One region of the Frateuria sp. GZRR35 genome, then DNA from elsewhere that is predicted to be linked to it. Evidence: predicted binding sites of a transcription regulator. Region 1 holds the regulator's gene; each other region holds the start of a gene.
What was found. The regulator sigma-54, encoded in region 1, starts transcription at its own class of promoters, with help from an activator protein. The targets are predictions, from matches to a motif close to TGGCACGNGCNTTGC.

Region 1 (7,678 bases):
CCGCAACTTTCAAGGTTGGTCGGATGAAACGCTGCCGGCCGGGCGGGTCAGCCGCTACCGCAACCGCCGGATCGATGAGCGTCTGGAAGATAACCAACGCTCACCGTGCGATCCGGGATCTATGTCAACAACGCGGGCCATGCCGAACTGGACAAACGCATCCGGGCATTCGGCCTCACTGGCATGAGCTTCCGGCGCGCGGGTGCCTGAGCTTTTGTCGTGAGCTGTCCCGGCCGATCGACTGCTAGCTGGTCCGCACTGTGGCGCTACCGGCTGGAGGTTTCCTGGCCGACGAGTTCCGCCAACAGGGCCTCTACATCTTCGTGAGTGTGTGCGCGAAGCAGCCGCGGTGCCTCGCGGCGCAAGCTCGCGTGGTCGAGGGTGGCCAGGCGGTCGCGTACGTGCAGGATCTGGCTGGGGTGCATGCTGTATTCGCACAGGCCCAGCGCCAGCAGCAGCGCGGTGAAACCGACGTCGCCGCCGATCTCGCCGCACAGGCTGACCGGCTTGCCGGCGCGGCGGCCGGCGGCGATGACGTAGGCGATCAGGCGCAGCAGCGCCGGTTGCAGCGGGTTGTAGATGTTTTCCAGGCCGTCGTTGCCGCGGTCGGCGGCGAGTACGTACTGCGCCAGGTCGTTGGTGCCGATGGCGAGGAAGTCGGCGTGTTCCAGCAGCGCGCGCACATTGAGTGCGGCGGCGGGGACTTCGACCATGGCGCCCAGTGGCAATTTTTCCGGCAGGTCGACGTTCTCGTGCTTGAGGTCCTGGCGCGCCAGCTTGAACAGCGTGCGCACGGCGATCAGCTCGTCCGGCTGGGTCACCATCGGCACCAGCACCCGCACCGGGCCGTAGCACGCGGCGCGCAGGATCGCGCGGATCTGCGTGGTGAACACGGCCGGATAGCGCAGCGACAGGCGCACGCCGCGCACGCCCAGCGCCGGGTTGTCCTCGCCGCGCAGCGCCAGGCCCGCGGCATCGGCCTTGTCGGCGCCCAGGTCCAGCGTGCGGATGGTGACCGGCAGGCCGCCCATGCCCAGCACCAGGTCGCGGTAGGCATTGAACTGCTCGTCTTCCGACGGCAGGCCCTTGTGCTTGAGGAACAGGAACTCGGTACGGTACAGACCCACGCCATCGGCGCCGCGGGCGCGCGCCATGGCGATGTCCGCGGCGGTTTCGGCGTTGGCGAACAGCTTCACCGGCACGCCGTCGCGGGTGCGCGTGGGCGCGTTGGCGAGCTTGGCCAGGCGCCGTCCTTCGGCCGCGGCCTCGCGCTGCCAGGCGCGGTAGCGGGCCAGGTCCTGCGCGGTGGGATGGACGATGGTCTCGCCGCGCTCGGCGTCGAGCAGGATCAGGTCGTCGTCGTGGATGGTGGCCAGCGCATCGCGCGTGCCGACCAGCATCGGCAGGTCCAGGCTGCGGGCCAGGATCGCACTGTGCGAATACGGGCTGCCCGAGCTCGCCACCACGCCCAGCAGCCCGTTGCCGACCAGATGCGCCATGTCGGCGGGCGCGATGGTGTCGGCGACCAGGATCTCGCCCACGCGCGCGGCGAGCTTGCGTTCCTCGCGACTGGTCTGGCGCTGCAGCGCGGAGATCACCCGGTTGATCACCTGGTCGACGTCCTCGCGGCGGCTGCGCAGGTAGGGGTCGTCCATGGCCTCGAACACCTTGGCCAGGCGGTCGCGCTGCTTCTTCAGCGCGACCCCGGCACGGTAGTGGCCGACGCGAACCAGGTCGTCCAGGCCCCGCAGCAGTTCCTTGTCGTCGAGCAGCAGGCTGTGCGCATCGATGAACTCGTTCACCTCCCGCGCCAGCGCACCATGCAGGCGGCCGCGCAGTTCGTGAAGTTCCTGCCGCGCCGTGTCGAGCGCGCGGTGCAGGTTTTGCAGCTCGCCCTCGATTTCATCATCGGCCAGCGGCCGGGTGTCGACCAGGTAGCGGCTTGGTTGCACCAGGCGCGCGCGGCCCAGGGCCATGCCCTTGGAGGCGGCGGTGCCGGGCAACAGCTGCCTCATGCGCCCTCGTCGAACTTGCGCTCGAACAGCGCCACGACACCGGCGAGCGCTTGCGCTTCGTCGGGCCCGTCGGCGCGCACGGTAAGCGGGGTACCCATGCCGGCCGAAAGCATCATCACGCCCATGATGCTCTGCGCGTTGACCTCGCGGCCCTTGCTGACCAGCCACACGGTGGATTTGAAGCCCTGCACCAGCTGCACCAGCTTGGCCGAGGCGCGGGCGTGCAGTCCGAGCTTGTTGGAGACGGTGATTTCCTGCTCAAGCATGGTCGATGAAAATTCCCCCGCGGCCACCATGGGCAGCCACCTGTGCCAGTTCGTCCAGCGGTTTCTCGGCGTAGTTGAGCACGCGCAGCAGCATCGGGAGGTTGAGCCCGGACACACAACGCAACCGTACCCCGAGCGCCGTGAGCGAAAGGCCGATGTTGCAGGGCGTGGCGCCATACAGGTCGGCCAGCACCAGTACGCCGTCGCCCTGGTCGAGCTCGCGGGCGTGATGGGCGGTGAGCGTGCGCATGACGTCGGGGTCGGCGTGCGCCGGGACCTCGACCGCATCGACCTTCAGCGGCAGCTTGGGCATGACGTGGTGCGCGGCGGAGATCAGCGCCTTGCCGACCGCCTCGTGGGTCATCAGGAGAACGCCGACGCTCATGGAAGGAACCCCACCGGGCTGTCGCCACCACGGCCCACAGGTCCGCCCTGCAGGAACGCACCTGTGCGCGACCGGGGTGCGATGGCGTATCCGGGTGCCGTCGCGAGGCCAGCATGACAGTCGCCCACGGATGCGCTCCTGCAGGCGTGCAAAAAAGGGGACATGATCATTCGAGCTCGCGGTGGAAGGTCAGTACGCCTTCGCGCTTGGCGCGGTAGTGCCGGGCCAGGCGCTCGACCAGGTACACCGAGCGATGCCGCCCGCCGGTGCAGCCGACCGAGATGGTGACGTAGCTGCGGTCGTCCTGCTCGAAGCGCGGCAGCCAGGCGTCGAGCCAGCGGGCGGTGTCGGCGAAGTATTCGCCGACCATCGGGTCGGCCTCGAGGAACTCGCGCACCGGTGCGTCCTTGCCCGAGAGCGGGCGCAGCTGCGGCTGCCAGTGCGGGTTGGGCAGGCAGCGGGCGTCGAACACGAAATCCGAGTCCAACGGCAGCCCGCGACGGAAGGCGAAGGACTGGAACATCAACGTGAGGCCTTCGGTGGCCGCCGCATAACCGGTGGCGATCAGCCGGCGCAGCTGGTGCACGTTGAGGTCGCTCGAATCGATCACCTTCTCGGCGATCCCGATCAGCGGGCGCAGCAGGCGACGTTCCTCCGCGATCGCATCGGCCAGCGAAACGCCACGGATCGCCAGCGGATGGCGACGGCGGGTTTCCGAGTAGCGCTTGATCAGCACCTCGTCGCGGCAATCGATGAAGACCAGGTGCACGTGCACACCCGCCGCGGCCAGCTCGGAGAGCACCAGCGGCATGTGCTCGAAATCCTCGCCACGGTTGCGCACGTCCACGCCCACGGCGATGCGCCGGCGCCGTCCGCCGCCGTCCTGCATCACCGACTGCACCAGTTGCGGCAGCAGGCCGCTGGGCAGGTTGTCGACGCAGTAGAACTCCAGGTCCTCCAGCGCGCGCAGCGCAACCGTCTTGCCACCGCCGGACATGCCGGTTAGCACCACCAGGTGCACGGTGTTGGGGTCGTTGAGGCCGGTCGAAGGCGCGGTGTCGTTGGTACTCATGAATCTCACCAGGGCGGTAGCCGACGCATCTGATGCGCCTGGCGGTCGATGAAAGTCTGTGCGGGATCGATGCCCTTGCTCTTGAGCATATGGTGGCGCACCGCCGCTTCCACCAGCACCGCCAGGTTGCGGCCGGGCGCCACCGGAATGGTGATCATCGGCACGGAGACTTCCAGGATCTCGCGGTGGCTGGTGTCGCCGGTCAGGCGTGTCGCGGCATCGATGTCCTCGCCCTCGCGCAAGGGCTTGAGGTGCACCACGAGGCGCAGGTACTTGGAATGCTTCACCGCGGTGTGGCCGAACATCTCGCGCACGTTAAGCACGCCCAGGCCGCGCACTTCGAGCAGGTCCTGCAGCAGTTCCGGACAGGTGCCGTCGATCACGTCGGGCGCGATCAGGGTGAATTCCGTGGCGTCATCGGCGACCAGGCGATGACCGCGGCTGATCAGTTCCAGCGCCAGTTCGCTCTTGCCCGAACCGGACTCGCCGGTGATCAGCACGCCGATCGAGAAGACTTCAAGAAAGACGCCGTGCAGGGTGATGCGCGGCGCCAGCAGGCGGGCCAGGTGGTACTGCATCCAGGTCAGCAGCTCGTGGCCGCGCTTGGCGCTGATCCACAAGGGCGTGTGGGTTTCCTCGGCGACCTCGCGCAGGTCCGAGGGGATCGTCTGGTCCTTGGTGACGATCAGGGCCACCGGCTGGTAGGCGGCGATCTTGTGCATCGCCTCCCAGCGCTGCCGGGAATCCAGGCTGTCGAGCCAGTTGAGCTCCTCGGTACCGATGATCTGCACCTTGTTGGGGTAGATCACGTTGAGGTAGCCGACCAGCGACGGGCGGCGCGTGGCCGTGGCGCCGGGTTCGAGCACGCGTCCCTCGCCACGCATGCCCGACACCCAGCGCAGGCCCATGCGCTCGTGGACACCGTCGAAGAGTTGTCGTGCGGTCAGGCGTTCCAAGGATGTTTCTTCCGGCGGGCAACGGGACGCATTGTGCCAGTTATGCGGGGGAGGGCGCGGGTGAACGAGTGTCGCAACGGCAGTCTGATCCGCCCGCCGTGCCTGGCGTTGCGCGTTGCATCCTTCCCCCGCTCACGGGGAAGGTGCCCGCAGGGCGGATGGGGAAACCTTGCGACGGGCTGACCAGATATCGCGCAAAAGGCGCCCCCATCCGCCTGTCGGCACCATCCCCCGCGGTCGCGGGGGATGGTTCGGGTACGTGGTATCGCGCTTCGCTTCGGGCAAAAAAAGACCCGCCACCAGGCGGGTCTCTTTTGCCGGTTGCGGGACCGCTTAGCCGATCTGGCGGGCGTCCCGCGCCTCCTGCTGGTGCTTGTCGGTGACCTTGTCGCGATGGCGGCGCAACTGCGCGGCGAGCTTGTCGAACACCATGTCGATGGAGGCGTACATGTCCGCACCGCACGCCGCCGCGTGGAGGGCGGCACCCGTGGTGCTCAAGGTGGCGTCGGCGCAATGTTGCAGCTTGTCGATCGACAGCACCATGGTCAGGCCCAGGCACCTTTCGTCGAGGCGGGTCAGGCGATCGAGCCGGGATTCGGCATGCGCACGCAGGGCAGGAGTGACTTCGATCTGCTGGCCGGTGAGTTGGAACTGCATGGGGCGCCTCCTCTGTTACGGGCCGCCGTGGGGCGGCGGGTTCGCATACCGTCAATGGTGACGACATGCCGGTCTATCACTCGTATGGGATCGTTCGGGCCGGTTCCAAGTGGCGGGTTTCAGGAGAGAGGGTCAGCTGGCGCGCTGGCGCTCGCTGGAACTGGGTATGCGCAGTGCCTCGCGGTATTTGGCCACGGTGCGGCGGGCGACCTGGATGCCCTTGCGGTTGAGCTCCTCGGCCAGGGCCTGGTCGGACAGCGGCTTGCGCGTGTCCTCCGCGTCGATGAGCTTCTTGATCATGGCCTGGATGGCCGTGGCCGAGGCGCCGCCACCATCCTCGGTGGAGACGCCACTGGAAAAGAAATACTTCAGCTCGAAGGTGCCGCGCGGCGTATGGATGTACTTGCGCGTGGTGACGCGCGAGATGGTCGATTCGTGCATGCCGACCTCCTCGGCGACTTCGCGCAGGACCAGCGGATGCATCGCTTCCGGACCGTAGTCCAGGAAAGCGCTCTGCCGGCGCACGATCGCATCGGCAACTTTCATTAGCGTCTCGGCGCGCGATTCAAGGCTCTTGATCAGCCAGCGCGCTTCCTGCAGCTGGCCGCGCATCCAGCTGGCGTCCTCGCCGCGCGCCTGCGCAATCAGGCTGCAGTAGTGCTGGTTCAGGCCCAGCCTCGGCTGGCAGTCCGGATTGAGGCTCACCTTCCAGCGGCTGCCTTCCTTGTAGGCGTAGACGTCCGGCGCCACGTACTCGACCGGCGTGGCGTCGAGCGCGGCGCCGGGGCGTGGATCGAGGCTGCGGATCAGCAATGCGGCGGCCGCGACTTCTTCTTCGGTTGCGCGCAGCTTGCGTGCGAGTTTGGCGACGTCGTTGCGCGCGAGCAGTTCAAGTTCGCCGGCGACGATCTGCAGCGCGAGCTCGCGCTGCGGGGTGTCGGCCTCGAACTGTTCCAGCTGCACGCGCAGGCAATCGCGCAGGTCGACGCTGGCGATGCCGGTGGGGTCGAAGCGCTGCAACTGGCGGCGTACTGTCTCGACTTCGTCGATGGTCGCATCGAGGTCCGCCGGCAAGGCCGCGAGCACGCCCTCGATGCCTTCGACGAGATAGCCGTCGGCGTTGAGCGCGTCGATGATCACGGTGGCGATCAGGCGCTGTCGCGTGTTGAACGGCGACAGGTTCAACTGCCACAGCAAGTGCTCCTGAAGTGTCTCGGGCGCAGCGTTCTGGGGTTCGAAATCGTCGTCGCCACGGCTGCCTGAGGGGGCATTGCTGCCGAGCGAGAAATCGATGGGTGCCTCGGCGGAGGTGCCCGATTCACCCCAGTCGGCGACATCGTCGGCGTTGTGGTCGACGGTGGGCGCTTCGTCCGGGGCGGGAGAGTAGCTCTCCTCCTCGGTTTCGCCGGGCGCCGATTCTTCCTCGAACTCCAGCAGCGGGTTGCCTTCGGCGATCTGGCGCAGTTCCGCTTCCAGCTCCAGCTGCGACAGCTGCAACAGCCGGATCGCCTGCTGCAATTGCGGCGTCAGGGTGAGCTGTTGGTTGAGTCGGAACTGGAGCCCGGGTTTCATGCCAGCCGTAGCAGAGAGACGTGGGATCATCCTACCCCGGCGGGTGTGACGCGACCATAGCGATGGCAGGTGCTGGCGGGCCCTGCGTCACATCACCGCTTCAGAGCTTGAACTCGCGCCCCAGATAGACCTCGCGCACCTTTTCGTCGGCCAGGATGTGCGCCGGCGTGCCGCGGGAGAGCACCTCGCCTTCGTTCAGGATGTAGGCACGGTCGCAGATGCCCAGCGTTTCACGCACGTTGTGGTCGGTGATCAGCACGCCAATACCGCGTTCCTTCAGGTGGCGCACGATGCGCTGGATCTCGCCCACCGAAATCGGGTCGACGCCGGCGAAGGGTTCGTCCAGCAGCATGTAGCGCGGCTGCGCGGCCAGCGCGCGGGCGATCTCCACGCGGCGGCGCTCGCCGCCGGAAAGGCTGATGCCTTTCTGGCCGGCGATGTGCGCGATCTTCAGCTCGTCCATCAGGCCTTCGAGCTGTTCGTTGCGCTGGCGGGCGGTGAGGCCTTCGCGCAGTTCGAGTACGGCCAGGATGTTGTCGGCCACCGAGAGCCGGCGGAACACGGAGGCCTCCTGCGGCAGGTAGCCGATGCCCAGCCGCGCGCGCGCGTGCATGGGCAGGCCCGTGATGTCCTGGCGGTCCAGCCGGATGCTGCCGCCGTCGGCTTCGACCAGGCCCACCACCATGTAGAAGCAGGTGGTCTTGCCGGCACCGTTGGGGCCGAGCAGGCCGACGACTTCCCCCTGGCGGATCGAA
Region 2 (7,678 bases), on a different contig from region 1:
CGGGGAATCACCCGGATATCGCGCCCAAAAGCGCCCCCTCCGCCTGTCGGCACCTTCCCCCGCGTTCGCGGGGGAAGGCCCGGGATCGTGGCCCCGCGCTGTGTGCTTTCCCTCCGCGCTGGCCATCGGAGGCTTGGTCGACAGCTGGTCCTTCCCCCGCCTGCGGGGGAAGGTGCCCGAAGGGCGGATGGGGGAAGCCTTGCGGGGAATCACCCGGATATCGCGCCCAAAAGCGCCCCCCTCCGCCTGTCGGCACCTTCCCCCGCGTTCGCGGGGGAAGGCCCGGGATCGTGGTGCCGCGCTGTGTGGCTGCGTTCGCGGGGAAGGACACAAGTGCGGAGCCTCAAGCGCCAGGGCAGATGGCCGATACGCGGGGGCTAGTCCTTTCTTTGCTGGAGAACCCCATGGCCGGCGCGCTGCTGGAAAACGTCGAACGCCAGACCCGCCTGGCCGGGCACAATCGCGTGGCGATGCTGTTGTTCCGACTGGGCGACGCGCAGCTGTTCGGCATCAATGTATTCAAGGTGCGCGAGGTGCTGCGCCGCCCGCCATTGGAACGCATGCCGGGCGCGCATGCGTTGATCGCCGGCAGCTGCGACTACCGCGGGCAGACGATCCCCGTGATCGACCTGGCCGCGGCGCTGGGCTACCCGGCGCTAATCGACGAGCCGTCCGCGCACCTGATGGTCACCGAGTTCAGCCGCACGGTGCAGGGCTTCCTGGTCTCCGACCTGAAGAACATGGTCCATTGCGAGGGCGAGTCGCTGGTCGCACCCAGCGCCGCGCTGGGCTTCGGACCGCGCGTCAACGCGGTGACCCGCATCAACGGCGCGCTGGTGGCGGTGGTCGACGTGGAGCACGTGCTGGCGAGCATCGACGGCGCGCCGGGCGAGCTTTCGACCCAGATGCAGCGGGCCGCCGGCGCCCACACGCTGCGCCCGCGCCGCGTGCTGGTGGCGGACGACTCGGTGGTCGCGCGCCGCCGGCTGATCAGCATCTTCCAGCAGATGAACATCGAGTGCGTGGTGGCTCAGGACGGCCGCGAGGCGCTCGACCGCCTCACCGAGCTGGCCGAAGGGGATCCGGAGGAGGGCGTCAATTTGGTGGTGTCGGACATCGAAATGCCGCGGCTGGACGGTTACGCGCTGACCCGCGCTATCCGCGAAACGCCCACGCTGCGGCGGCTCAAGGTCGTGCTGCACAGCTCGCTGAGCGGCCTGTTCAACGAAGCGATGGTGCGCGAGGTCAATGCCGACCGTTTCATCGCCAAGTTCCAGCCGGACCTGCTGGCGCAGGCGGTGATCGACCTGCTGCCACAAGAGGGCGAAGGCTGACTCTCCCTGTAGGAGCGCACTTGGGCGCGACCCGGGTGCACGGCGGTCGCGCCCAAGTGCGCTCCTACAGGGGGTACACGTGGGTGTCGGAAATCCGACTCTGCCCGTAAACGAAAACCCGGCTCAACGCGCAAAGCCAGCCCCAGCAAGGCTTCGCGCCCCCATGGCACACAACTTGCCTCCAGCCCCGTGCGGACACATCGACCGCGCGGAGGCAAGCGATGAGCCAACCCATCGACAACCTGTTCGGCATGCACACCGGCGCCATGGCGCTGTGGCAGCGCCGTACCGAAGTGCTGGCCAGCAACCTGGCCAACGCCGACACGCCCGGCTACCTCGCCCGCGACGTCGACTTCCGCAAGGCGCTCGCCGCCGCCGGCAGCAGCGGCGAAGGCACCTTGCCGCTCGCCGCGCCCACGCAAGGCCAGATCGATCCGGTCGCCCAGGCGCGCGACACGCTCGCCTACCGAGTGCCGACCCAGCCGAGCATGGACGGCAATACCGTCGACGCCCAGCAGGAACAGGCCGCCTTCGCCGCCAACAGCGTCCATTACCAGGCAAGCATGGCCTTCATCACCGCGCAGATCCGCATGCTGCGCACCGCCATCACCGGAGGCCAGGGCTGATGTCGCTTTTCAACGTCTTCAACGTCGCCGGCTCCGGCATGGCGGCGCAGTCCACCCGGCTCAACACGGTCGCCAGCAACCTGGCCAACGCCGACAGCGTGGCCAGCTCGCCGGACGCTGCCTACCGCGCCAAGGAGCCGCTGTTCGCCGCGATCCGCAATGGCCTCGACGGCCAGCCGGCCGACGCGGGCAGCGAGGGCGTCAAGGTGCTCGGCGTCACCGAAAGCCCGAACGCGATCACCAGCCGCTACGAGCCGGGCAACCCGCTGGCCGATACCGACGGCTACGTCTACCAGAGCAACGTCAACCCGGTGGACGAGCTGGTCAACATGATTTCCGCCTCGCGTTCGTACCAGAACAACGTCGAGGTGATGAACACCGCGCGCCAGCTGATGCAGAAGACGCTGGACCTCGGGAAGTAAGGAGCGGCCATGAGCGACCTCGCCATCAATTCCAGCAACGCCGCCGGCGCCGCCAGTGCGCTCGGCCAGACCAAGACGCTGAGCCAGGCCGACTTCCTCAGCCTGCTGATCCAGCAGATGCGCAACCAGGACCCGACCCAGCCGATGGATTCCTCGCAGATGGTCAGCCAGCTCGCGCAGATCAACCAGGTGTCGGCCACGCAGAACCTGCAGACCTCCTTCGACGCGCTCGCGCAGTCGATGCAGGGCAACCAGTTGCTGCAGGCCTCCAGCATGGTCGGCCGCGACGTCACCGTGCCTTCGGCGGTCGGTCGCCTGCAGGGCGGCAGCCTGGACGGCGCGGTGAACGTGCCCGATGGCGGCGGCCGCACGCTGGTGCAGATCGTCGACACCGCCGGCAACGTCGTGCGCACGATCGACCTGGGCACGCAGACCGCCGGCCTCACCGATTTCCACTGGGACGGCACCGGCAACGACGGCGAGCCGCTGCCCCCGGGCACCTACGGCCTCGCCGCGCAGACCGGCAACACCGCGGTGGCTACTTATGTCACCGGCAAGGTCGCCGGTGTGGGCATGACCGGCGCCGACGGCGCCTATCTCGACGTGGACGGTTTCGGCGGCGTGCTGCTGAGCCAGGTCGCGCGCGTCAACTAATTCATCAGGGGAAAACCGATGGCTTTCAATATCGCGCTGAGCGGCCTGAACGCGGCGTCCAAGGACCTCGAGGTCACCGCCAACAACATTGCCAACACCGGCACCACGGGCTTCAAGGGTTCGCGCGCCGAGTTCGCCGAGCTGTACAACTCGGCCGGCCGCAACCTCTCGGCGACCGCCATCGGCAGCGGCGTGCGGCTGGCCGACGTGGCCCAGCAGTTCGCCGCCGGCAACGTGGAGAACACCGGCAACAGCCTGGACTTCGCGATCAGCGGCGATGGCTTCTTCACCATGCGCGACGGCAAGGGTTACTCCTACACCCGCGCCGGCGCGTTCAACCAGGACAACAACGGCTACGTGGTCAACACCAGCGGCCAGCACCTGCAGGTGTTCCCGCCGGCCGGCAACGGCTTCGACACCAGCACCATGGTCGACCTGCAGCTGACCAACGCGCAGAGCGCAGCCAAGGCCACCGGCAGCGTCGAGATGTCGCTGAACCTGCCGTCGGATGCCGCGGCACCGACCACCACGCCGTTCAACCCGACGGACGCGCTGAGCTACAACCAGGCGACGCCGTTCACCGCCTACGACTCGCTCGGCGCCACCCACAACGGCACCGTCTACTACGTCAAGGGTGCCGCGCCGAATACGTGGAACGCCTACCTGTACGTCGATGGCGTCTCGGCCGGCGCACCGCAGACCCTTTCCTTCAACACCAGTGGCGCGCTCGCGACCCCGGCCGGCGGCAAGCTCAACTTCCCCGCGCTGGCGGTGACCCCCGGCGCCGATCCGCTGACGCTGTCGATCGACGTCAACAAGGTCACCCAGTTCGGCAACGCCTACGCGCTGAGCTCGATCAACCAGGACGGCTACCCCAGCGGCACGCTGTCGGGTATCGACGTGTCCAGCGAGGGCGTGGTGCAGGCCAAGTATTCCAATGGCCAGGCCGTGTCGCTCGGGCAGCTTGCCCTGGCCAACTTCAACAACCTGCAGGGCCTGCGCCAGCTCGACAACACCGGCTGGGCCGCCTCGTTCGATTCGGGCACCGCGATCATGGGCGTGGCCGGGCAGGGCACCTTCGGCGCGGTGCAGTCGGGCGCGCTGGAATCGTCCAACACCGCCGACCTCACCGCGCAGCTGGTGAACATGATCAAGGCGCAGCGCAACTACCAGGCGAACGCGCAGGTGATCTCCACCGACGACAAGCTGACCCAGACCATCATCAACATCCGCAACTGACGCTGACGTCCGGAGTCCCGCATGGATCGTTCGCTTTACGTCGCCATGACCGGCGCCACGCAGATGATGCGGGCGCAGACCGAAGTGGCGCACAACCTGGCCAACGCCGACACCGTCGGCTTCAAGGCGCAGATGTCGGCCTTCCAGGCGCTGCCGGTGCAGGGCCCGGGCATGCCCACGCGCATCAACGGCGTGGCGCAGGGCGAAGGCGTGGACCTGCGCTCGGGCGCGGAGATCCAGACCGGCCGCGAACTGGACGTCGCCGTGCAGGGTGACGGCTGGCTCGCGGTGCAGGCGGCCGACGGCAGCGAGGCTTATACCCGCGCTGGCAACCTGCAGCTGACCGCCGACGGCCTGCTGACCGATTCGCGCGGCAACCTGGTACTCGGCGACGGCGGCCCGATCAGCCTGCCGCCGGCCACCCAGGTGTCCATCGGCAACGACGGCACCGTCTCGGTGGTGCCGACCGGCCAGGGGCCGGAAACGATCGCCTCGGTCGGCCGCCTGAAGCTGGTCAATCCGCCGGCCAACCAGCTCGCGCTGGGCAGCGACGGCCTGATGCACCTGGCCGGCGGCGGCACCGCGCCGAGCGATCCGGCGGTGGGCATCAAATCCGGCGTGCTCGAGTCGAGCAACGTCAACCCGTCGCAGACGCTGGTGCAGATGATCGAGCTCTCGCGCCAGTACGAACTCCAGGTCAAGGCGATCAAGAACGCCGACGACAACGCGCAGTCGGCGACCCGCCTGCTCTCGCTCACCTGATTTACTAGGAGACAACCATGTTCTCTTCCCTGTGGGTCGCCAAGACCGGTCTGGATGCGCAGCAGACGCGCATGGACGTGGTCTCGCACAATCTCGCCAACGCCAACACCACCGGCTTCAAGAGCTCGCGCGCCTCGTTCCAGGACCTGGTCTACCAGAACCTGCGCCAGCCCGGCGGCCAGACCACCGAACAGACCAACGCCCCGTCCGGCCTGATGCTGGGTACCGGCGTGCGCGTGGTCGGCAACGAGAAGTTGTTCACCCAGGGCAACATCGAGCAGACCGGCAACTCGCTGGACCTGGCGATCCAGGGCCGCGGCTTCCTGCAGGTGACCCAGCCCGACGGCACCATCGCCTACACCCGCGACGGCTCGCTGCACATGGACCAGAACGGCCAGGTGGTCACCGCCAACGGTTACGCGGTCGACCCGGCGATCACCATCCCCGCCAACGCCCAGTCGATCACCATCGGCAGCGACGGCACGGTCAGCATTACGCTGCCCGGCCAGGCCGCGCCGCAGCAGGTCGGCACCGTGCAGCTGGCCGACTTCATCAACCCGGCCGGCCTGCAGCCCAACGGCGACAACCTTTACCTGGAAACCGCATCGAGCGGCTCGCCGCAGATCGGCCAGCCGGGCCTCAACGGCCTGGGCACGCTGGCGCAGGGCGCGCTGGAGTCCTCCAACGTCAACGTGGTCGAGCAGATGGTCGACATGATCGAGACGCAGCGGACCTACGAGATGAACTCCAAGGCCATCTCCGCCGCCGACCAGATGCTGCAGTTCCTCACCAACAAGACCTGAGCGTAAGCCGCGATGAGCCTGTTCCGCCTTTCCACCGCTGCCTTCGCGCTGTCGCTGCTCGCCGGCTGCATGGCCATGCCCGCACGCGACGACGGCGAGTGGGCACCGACCCCGCCGATGCAGCCGGAGGTCGCCGCCGCCCCTGCCGACGGCGCGATCTACCACGACAACCAGAACATGGAACTGTTCTCCGATGCGCGCGCGCACCGGGTGGGCGACATCCTCACCATCGTGCTGGTGGAAAGCACCCAGGCCAGCAAGAAGGCCAGCACCAGCACCAGCAAGAAGGACAAGGCCGACGTCGCCGCGCCCACCATCATGGGCAAGGACCTGACCATCAACGGCAACCCGCTGAGCGTGGGCCTGGACAGCGAACGCAACTTCGACGGCAGCGGCTCGTCGAGCCAATCCAACCAGCTCACCGGCCAGATCACCGTCACCGTGGCGCAGCGGCTGTCTAACGGCAACCTGATTGTGCGCGGCGAGAAGTGGCTGACCATCAACCAGGGCCAGGAGCTGGTGCGCATCGCCGGCATCGTGCGCCCGCAGGACATCGGCCAGGACAACACCGTGGCTTCGACCCGCGTCGCCGACGCGCGCATCAGCTACACCGGCCGCGGCACGCTGGCCGATGCGAACACGCGCGGGTGGCTGTCGCGCTTCTTCAATTCCAAGTGGATGCCGTTCTGATGAAGGCCCAGCTGCCCGTCCCGCCCGAGCCGATGGAAGAAGCCCCCGAGGTTTCCGCGACGCCGGCGCTTTCTACCAACGGCGAGCCGTACGACCACTCGCGCGCCCAGGAAACCCGACGCACCGCGCTCAGCCGCGCATTGCAGCGCTGGCGCAGCTTCGGCCTGCACGTGGTGGCCGCGCTGGTGGCGATGCTCGCCTGTGCGCCGCTGCACGCGGACAAGATCCGCGACCTGGCTTCGGTCGGCGGCGTGCGTTCCAACCAGCTGATCGGTTACGGCCTGGTCGTGGGCCTCGATGGCAGCGGCGACCAGACCACCCAGGCCCCGTTCACCACCCAGAGCCTGGAGAACATGCTCCAGCAATTTGGCATCACCGTGCCGCCGAATGCGCGCCCGCAGCTCAAGAACGCGGCGGCGGTGACCATCACTGCGGAACTGCCCCCGTTCGCCAAGCCCGGCCAGGCCATCGACGTCACCGTCGCCTCGATCGGCAACGCCAAGAGCCTGCGCGGCGGCGAACTGCTGATGTCGCCCCTGCGCGGCGCCGACGGCAACGTGTACGCGATCGCGCAGGGCAGCGTAGTGGTCGGCGGCATCAGCGCGCAGGGCAAGAGCGGCTCCAGCGTGCAGGTGAACATCTCCGCCAGCGGCCGTATTCCCAACGGCGCGTCGGTCGAGCGCAGCGTGCCCAGTTCGTTCGCCGGCGCCGGCGACCTGATGCTCAACCTCAACACCCCCGACTTCACCACCGCCGCGCGTGTCGCCCAGGCGGTCAACACCGCCTTCGGCGCGGGCACCGCCACGCCGGTCGACGGCGGCACCATTTCCGTGCGCGGCCCGCAGGATCCGGCGCAGAAGGTCGCCTGGCTCGGCATGATCCAGAACCTGGATGTCACCCCGGGCGACGCCCCTGCGCGCGTGGTGGTCAATTCGCGCACCGGTACCGTGGTGATCGGCTCGGACGTCAAGGTCACCGCCGCGGCGGTGGCGCACGGCGCGATCCAGGTCACCATCAGCGAACAGCCGCTGGTCAGCCAGCCCCAGCCGTTCTCGCGCGGGCAGACCGCGGTGGTGCCCAGCTCCGACGTGCAGGTCAGCGAGGACGGCGCGCACATGTTCAAGTTCGGCCCGGGCGTGAGCCTGGAC
Region 3 (7,678 bases), on a different contig from region 1:
ACCAACCAGGCGGCGCAGGCCAATACCCTGCTGTCCGGGTTGGGCCAGATCAGCAGCGCGCTCTCCGCGCTGCAGTCCGCGATGGTCCCCTTGAGCGATGGCAGCGCCTTCAGCGCCCGCTCGTTGACCAGCAGCGACACCGACGTACTCGGCGCCAGCAGCGCCGGCACGCCGGTCGGCGGCAGCTACAAGATCGAGGTGACCAAGCTGGCCACCTCGCTGAAGGCCTCTTCGGGCGCCTTCGCCAAATCCGACACGGTGGTCGGTACCGGCACGCTCACCCTTGCGGTGGGCGACCAGTCGATGAGCCTGACCATCGACAGCAGCAACAACACGCTGGCGGGCATCCGCGACGCGATCAACAAGTCCAAGGACAACCCCGGCGTCTCGGCCACCATCGTCACCGGCACGGACGGTGCGCACCTGGTGCTCAGCGGCACGCGCACCGGCGCGGCCAATGGCTTCGTGGTCTCCAGCAGCGGCGGCGACGGCGGCCTGGCCGCGCTCAACTACGATGCGGCGGCCTCCAGCGGCAACGCGCTCAACGTGATCACCGCCGCGCAGGATGCCGAGTACACCATCGACGGGCTGCCCGGCCACAGCGCCGGCAACACGGTCGCCGGTGCGATCGACGGCATCAGCCTGAACCTGGTCAAGGAAGGCACCAGCACGCTCACCGTCGCCAACGACGGTTCCAAGGCGACCAGCGCGCTGACCAACCTGGTCAATACGTACAACAGCTTTGTGGGCATCTACCAGGCGCTCACCAAGTACGACGCCACCACCGAAACCGCCGGTGCGATGATCGGCGACGCCACTGCCAACAGCATCAACAGCACGCTCTCGCGCCTGGTTGGCGGCATGGCCAACGGTGGCTCGCTGGCGGACCTGGGCATTTCGTTGCAGGTGGACGGCAAGCTCAAGCTGGACAGCGACAAGCTGTCCAAGTCGCTGGCCGACGGCGGCAAGCAGGCCGCTGCGCTGTTCGACGGCGACGATGGCCTCGCCACCAAGCTCAACGCCCAGCTCGACCAGTGGGTCGGCAGCACGGGCGTGATCGCCAGCCGCACCGACAGCCTGGCCAAGCAGCTGAAGGACCTGTCCGCGCAGCAGACCGCACTGGACAGCCGCATGGCTGATCTCACGGCGCGCTACCAGGCCCAGTTCACCGCGCTGGATACGCTGATGACCAAGCTCAACAGCACCAGCAGCTACCTCACCCAGCAATTCGACGCGCTCACCGCGGCGAGCAAGAACAAGTAAGCGAGGAACCGACCATGGCATTCGGATACGGCGCAGGCGCCTACCAGCAGATCCGCTCGCACGGCGGCGTGGAATCGGCCGATCCCCATGGCCTGATCACGTTGCTGATGGACGGCGCGCTGGAGCGCCTGGTCACCGCGCGCGGCCACATGCAGCGCGGCGAAATTGGCCCCAAGGGCGAAGTGATCGGCCGCTGTATCGAAATCATTGGTGGCCTGCGCGATGCGCTCAACCACGAGGTCGAGACGCCGCTGGTCGGCCAGCTCGACCAGCTCTACGACTACATGAGCCGCCGCCTGCTGCACGCCAACCTGCGCAACGACGTGGGTGCACTCGACGAAGTCAGCACGCTGCTGCAGAAGGTGCGAAGCAGCTGGGTACAGGTACCGCTCGAAGCGCGTCGCCCCACCGGCGCCGCCGCATGAACGACGCGTTGCCACTTGCCCTGACGCTGACCCGCGCCATGCTCGAGGCCGCCCGTGCCGGTGACTGGGAGCAACTGGTCGCGCTGGAGGCCGAACGCCATCCGCTGGTCATGCGACCGGTGACACAGGACGGGGACAGCGTGCGCCAACTGGGCGAACTGCTGGCGCTGGATCGGGAGTTGAGTGCACTGGTCACCCAGGCACGCGACCACGCCGGCGAGCAGTGGCAGGTCGGGCAGGACCGCGCCCGCGCGATCGCCGCCTACGGCGGCTAAAGCGTTGCTCCCTCTAAGGGCTGGGGTGAGGAGGGGCCAAGGCTTGCGGGAAGTTTCGAGCCTCTGCTCCCTCTCCCCCTGCGCTCATCAAAGATGAGAAAGATCGGGCGAACGTCGTCCTGCGGACGAAGCTATTCATAAGAACCGGCCCGCCGCTTGCATACTCACCCCCGATGAAAGCCCCCGTCGGAGAAACGACATGACCGCCAGCGCCTGGAACGAGTTCGAGCAGCGGCTTGCCTGCGAGGACAGCTGGCATGCCGACAGCCAGGCGCTTGCCTGGCCGCTCCCCGAAGGGCTCGCCCAGCGCCTGGCCGAGCGCAATGCTGCCGCGCTCGCTTCGGTCGCCGCGCTGGAAGAACGCCGCGCCGAAACCCCTGACGACGACAGCCCGGTGATGCAGGAACTGTCGAGGCTGGACGCCAAGCTCAACGCGCTGATCGACATGATCAACCGCGTGGCGACACCCGCCGATGCGCTGCCGCCGCGCCAGGCGTTGCGCTTCAACGCCATCGGCGCCGTATTGCCGGCGGCGCTGGTTCCCGCTGGCGAGGGGCTGATGTTGCGCCTGCGCTTCGACGCCTGCCCGGGCATGCCGCTGGAGCTGCCCGCGTACGTGGAACGCCGGTTCGACGACGGCAGCGCCTTCGTCGCCTTTCACACACTGGGCGATGGCGTCGCAGCGTCACTCGAACGGTTCGTGTTTCGTCACCACCGACGCAAAGTGGCAGGTGCGCGTCAGGCTGGCATCTGACCGTCCGCCGTCGCAGCGTGAAGCGCTGCACGGCCAACTCGTGAAGCACTTCACAAAATCACCACATCCCGCGCCGTCCGTTTGACGGTGGCCCGGGGTGACGGTGTCGTGCTGTGTCACTCCGCCGACGGATGCGTGGCGCCGGCAAACCGTCGCCGTTGCTCGGTTCCCGCGTAACGTCCTTTCGACGCGATTTTCACATGTGACGCATTAGGGCCACTCGTCCGTCCGCGGACAGTGCGAACTGCCGTCCCTGCTGGCCTTCTTCTTGCTCCCTCCCTCGCGTGACCGGTGACGGAAAGCCGGCGGTCCAAGAAGTACGAACACTGCAGGACAGTCGGCGGTTCGTCGTTCAGAGCGTCAAGCGGAGGGCATACACAATGAGCAAGGTCGATTTCCTGGTGATCGAATCGAACGAGTCGCGCGCCGAATGCATCCTGTCGGCATTGCACTTCCTCGGTTACCACCCGCAGCGGGGCGAGGACTGCACCGCCGTGGAGGAATCGACCCACGCCTGGCGCGCCGTCTACGTCGGTACGGTCGAGGACGCTGAAGCGGCCGAGCGCCAGTTCGCCCTGCTGGGCGACGCTGCCAGCCACGTGCCGGTGCTGCTGGCCAGCGACTCCGAATGGGCTTCCCGTCTGTGCGCCGCCAGCTCCCCGTTTGCCGCCCGCGTCGGCATGGTCGAGTTCCCGCTGCGCTACGAGCAGTTGGCCGAGGTGATGCGCAGCCTGTACGCGCGCCTGCTCGGCGGCCGCCGCGGCGAGCTGCGCTTCGTCGGCGACTCCGCGCCGATGCGTCGCGTCAATGCGCTGATCCGCCAGGTCGCGCCGTTCGATTCGTCCGTGCTGGTGCTGGGCGAATCCGGCACCGGCAAGGAAATGGTCGCGCGCACCATCCACGAGTGCTCGCCGCGCCGCGACAAGCCGTTCGTGGCGATCAATTGCGGCGCGATCCCGGCCGAGCTGCTCGAAAGCGAGCTCTTCGGCCACGAGAAGGGCGCCTTCACCGGCGCGATCAGCACCCGCAAGGGCCGCTTCGAGATGGCCGAGGGCGGCACGCTGTTCCTGGACGAGATCGGCGACATGAGCCTGACCATGCAGGTCAAGCTGCTGCGCGTGCTGCAGGAGCGCGTGTACGAGCGCGTCGGCGGCAACAAGACCCAGCGCTGCGACGTGCGCATCATCGCCGCCACCCACCGCAACCTGGAGCAGGCGATCGCCGAGGGCAAGTTCCGTGAGGACCTGTTCTATCGCCTTTCGGTGTTCCCGCTGGAGATGCCGGGCCTGCGCGAGCACCTGGACGACCTGCCGGTGCTGATCAACGAGTTCAACCAGCGCCTGGCGCGCCGTGGCCTGGGCAGCGTGCGTTTCTCCGCCGGCGCGGTGAACGCGCTGCACCAGTACGCCTGGCCGGGCAACGTGCGCGAGCTGTGCAACCTGGTCGAGCGCCTGGCGATCCTCTACCCGCACGGCGAGATCCGCGCCAGCGACCTGCCGGAGAAGTACCGCGGCCGCCAAGTCGTGGAAGAAGTGCAGGGCGCCTCGCTGCTGGCCCTGATGGACGGCGCGCCGATGCCGGTCGCGATGGCCGCCGCCGTGGCGGTGGCCCCCGACGCGACCGTGCTGCCCGAAGGCGGGCTGGACCTCAAGGACCACCTGGCCGACATCGAAGTGGGCCTGATCCGCCAGGCGCTGGATGTCACCGGTGGCGTGGTCGCCCATGCGGCCAAGCTCTTGCACATGCAGCGCACCACGCTGGTGGAAAAGCTGCGCAAGTACGGCCTGCAGAACAGCCTGGCGGCCTGAGCCTTCAGCTCTTACTCCCTCTCCCCCAGCCGCAGGCCGGGGGAGAGGGTTGGGGAGAGGGGGAGGCCTTTCGCTCTTCGCTCTCGTCAAAAGCAGAGCCAACCCCAGGAGCCTCCCCGTCTCCCAACCCTCTCCCCCGGCATTGCCGGGGGAGAGGGCTAAGGCGGCATCTCCGCACTATCGGGGCCCTGCAGAGCTGGCACACCTCGTGCAACCCCACTTCTGAAAACCCGCCACGCGCCGGAAACCCGACATGAGCACCATCGACGTCAACAACCTGCTCGCCCAGATGCGCCAGATCTCCAGCCAGGTGCGTCCGGCGGAGACCGCGCTGAAGGCCACGCCGGCGGCGAAGGCGGACTTCGGCGCGCTGCTGAAGGAGTCGATCGGCAGCGTGGGGCAGAGCCAGCAGCAGGCCGGCCAGATGGCGGCGGCGTTCGAGCGCGGCGATCCGGGGGCGGACCTTGGCCGCACGATGGTGGCGATCCAGAAGGCCGACCTCTCGCTGCGCACGATGACCGAAGTGCGCAACAAGCTGGTCGATGCCTACAAGGAAATCATGAACATGCCGGTGTAAGCACCGGCCTGACGTTCTCCCTTTCGCTTTACGGATGATTCTTCCCCATGGCTGACAACGCCATCGCCACCACCGACAGCCCCGCCAACCGCTTCGACCTCAAGCAGCTCGCGCGCAGCCCGGCCTCCCGCCAGTTGCTGCTGCTGGTCGGCATGGCCGCGGCCGTCGCGCTGGGCGTGGCGGTGGTGCTGTGGTCGCGCGGCCCGAACTGGGGCCTGCTCTACGCGGGCCTGGGCCAGCAGGACGCCGCCGCGATCACGCAGGCGCTGCAGTCGACCAACACGCCCTACCAGCTCGGCAACGACGGCAGCTCGATCATGGTGCCGGCCTCCGACCTCGCTGCGGTGCGCCTGCGCCTGGCCGGGCAGGGGCTGCCGCAGGGAACGGCCACCAACTCCGTGCCGCAGGCCGACTCGCCCTTCGGCATGAGCGACCTGGCCGAGCGCACGCGCTACCAGCAGATGCTCGAGACCGACCTGGGCAACACCATCGGCAGCCTGCAGGGTGTGCGCGCCGCGCGCGTGCACCTGGCGCTGGCCAAGCCGTCGGCCTTCATCCGTGACAGCCGCGAGGCCAGCGCTTCGGTGCTGGTCACGCTCTATCCCGGTCGCCAGCTCGACGCCAGCCAGGTGGCCGCGATCGTGCACCTGGTCGCCGCCTCGGTACCGGACCTGGATGCCAAGCAGGTCTCGGTGATCGACCAGCAGGGCCAGCTCCTCACCGGCAGCGACCCGGACAGCGCCGCCGCGGTCGGCGACAGCCGCCTGCGGCTGGCGACGCGCATGGAAAACAGCTACGCGCAGCGCATCGAGGAACTGCTCACGCCGCTGGTCGGCCCGGGCAAGGTGCATGCGCAGGTCTCCGTGGACCTGGACTTCAGCGCCACCGAAAAGGCCAGCGAAACCTTCGACCACGAACACCCCGCGCTGCGCAGCGAGCAGACCAGCAGCGAACACCACGCCGACGGCAGCGCCGCCGAGGGTGGTGTGCCCGGTGCACTCAGCAACCAGCCGCCGGTGATGGCCGCGCAGCCGACCGCCGCCAACCCCAACGCCGGCGGCAAGGCCGCGGCCGCGCCGACCGCCACTGCGCAGACCAGCACCGGCGACAGCTCCTCCAGCGCCACCCGTAACTACGAACTGGACCGCACCATCAGCCACACCAGCGACCCGGCCGGCCGGCTGGCGCGCCTGAGCGTCGCGGTCGTGGTCGACAACAAGACCGTCAGCGGGCCCAAGGGCGACACCAGCGTGCCGTTCACCGCGCAGGAACTGGACCACCTCACGCAACTGGCCAAGAACGCGGTCGGCTTCGACCAGACCCGCGGCGACAGCGTCAGCGTGATCAACCAGGCCTTCCGCATGACGCCGGCCACCGATGCTCCCGAACAGGCGCCGCTGTGGCAGCGCCCCGGCGCGCTGGACCTCATCAAGCAGGCGATCGGTGTGCTGATCGCGCTGATCGTCGCCTTCGGGCTGCTGCGCCCACTGCTGAAGGGGTTGCTGCGCGGTGCGCCGCAGCAGGCTCTCGCCGTCGCCGGCAACGTGCCTACGGTTTCGGTGCGCATTGCCGATGACGAGGGGGACGAGCGGGACCGGCTGGCCGGACCGCAGGTGATCGGTTACGAGCAGAAGGTGGGCCTGGCCCGGCGCATGGTGAGCGACAACCCCAAACAAGTGGCGCAAGTGGTCCGCAACTGGGTCGGCGAGGATGGCGGCTAAGTGTCGATGAAACAGGAACCGCAAATCACCGGCGCCCAGCGTGCCGCGATCCTGCTGCTCACCCTGGGCGAGCAGGACGCCGCCGAGGTCCTCAAGCATCTGTCCGCGCGCGACGTGCAGGCGGTTGGCCAGGCCATGGCCAGCCTCAGCTCGGTCTCGCGCGAGCAGGTCGACAAGGTGCTCACCCGGCTGCACGACGACATGGGCTCGCAGACCGCGCTCGGCGTCGGCACCGAGGACTACATCCGCAAGATCCTCACCAACGCGCTGGGCGAGACCAAGGCCGGCAGCCTGATCGATCGCATCCTGCTCGGCCGTTCCAGCAAGGGGCTGGAGTCGCTGAAGTGGATGGAAGGCCGCGCCATCGCCGAGATGGTCGGCCAGGAACATCCGCAGATCATCGCGCTGGTGCTGGCCCACCTTGAACACGACCAGGCCGCCGAAGTGCTCGGCTACCTGCCGGCGCGCACGCGTTCGGACGCGATCATGCGCATCGCCACGCTCGATGGCGTGCAGCCGCACGCGCTCAACGAGCTGGACGAGATCATGGAGCGCCAGTTCTCCGGTAACACCAACAAGCTCAAGTCCGCCAGCGTGGGCGGCCTTAAGGCCGCGGCCAACATCCTCAACGCGATGGAAACCAGCCGTGAGGCCGAGTTGATGGCCGCCATCCGCAGCCACGATGCGAACCTGGGCAGCAAGATCGAAGACCTGATGTTCGTCTTCGACGACCTGGTGGAGCTGGACGACCGCTCGATGCAGGCGCTGCTGCGCGAAGTGCCGTCGCCGCGCCTGATCGTGGCGCTCAAGGGTGCCGAACCCTCGATCCGCGAAAAGATGTTCGCCAACATGTCC

Region 2: the regulator sigma-54 is predicted to act here: its motif matches at 1,499-1,513, upstream of flgB (flagellar basal body rod protein FlgB).
Region 3: the regulator sigma-54 is predicted to act here: its motif matches at 2,109-2,123, upstream of ACFWZ3_RS13010 (PilZ domain-containing protein).

What each region holds. Positions count from the first base shown of each region.
Region 1 covers NZ_JBHZGL010000010.1:146,108-153,785, forward strand. Annotated here, with positions in the region: gene ACFWZ3_RS12785 (hypothetical protein) at 1-27, shown strand, start outside; gene ptsP (phosphoenolpyruvate--protein phosphotransferase) at 267-2,015, opposite strand; gene ACFWZ3_RS12795 (HPr family phosphocarrier protein) at 2,012-2,281, opposite strand; gene ACFWZ3_RS12800 (PTS sugar transporter subunit IIA) at 2,274-2,666, opposite strand; gene rapZ (RNase adapter RapZ) at 2,833-3,738, opposite strand; gene hprK (HPr(Ser) kinase/phosphatase) at 3,744-4,694, opposite strand; gene hpf (ribosome hibernation-promoting factor, HPF/YfiA family) at 5,028-5,351, opposite strand; gene ACFWZ3_RS12820 (RNA polymerase factor sigma-54) at 5,484-6,923, opposite strand; gene lptB (LPS export ABC transporter ATP-binding protein) at 7,024-7,678, opposite strand, start outside.
Region 2 covers NZ_JBHZGL010000011.1:44,584-52,261, reverse strand. Annotated here, with positions in the region: gene ACFWZ3_RS13090 (chemotaxis protein) at 405-1,334, shown strand; gene flgB (flagellar basal body rod protein FlgB) at 1,556-1,960, shown strand; gene flgC (flagellar basal body rod protein FlgC) at 1,960-2,382, shown strand; gene ACFWZ3_RS13075 (flagellar hook assembly protein FlgD) at 2,392-3,036, shown strand; gene flgE (flagellar hook protein FlgE) at 3,055-4,275, shown strand; gene flgF (flagellar basal-body rod protein FlgF) at 4,297-5,037, shown strand; gene flgG (flagellar basal-body rod protein FlgG) at 5,055-5,840, shown strand; gene flgH (flagellar basal body L-ring protein FlgH) at 5,853-6,530, shown strand; gene ACFWZ3_RS13050 (flagellar basal body P-ring protein FlgI) at 6,722-7,678, shown strand, end outside.
Region 3 covers NZ_JBHZGL010000011.1:30,464-38,141, reverse strand. Annotated here, with positions in the region: gene fliD (flagellar filament capping protein FliD) at 1-1,263, shown strand, start outside; gene fliS (flagellar export chaperone FliS) at 1,278-1,688, shown strand; gene ACFWZ3_RS13015 (flagellar protein FliT) at 1,685-1,963, shown strand; gene ACFWZ3_RS13010 (PilZ domain-containing protein) at 2,163-2,717, shown strand; gene ACFWZ3_RS13005 (sigma-54 dependent transcriptional regulator) at 3,098-4,525, shown strand; gene fliE (flagellar hook-basal body complex protein FliE) at 4,779-5,102, shown strand; gene fliF (flagellar basal-body MS-ring/collar protein FliF) at 5,150-6,823, shown strand; gene fliG (flagellar motor switch protein FliG) at 6,830-7,678, shown strand, end outside.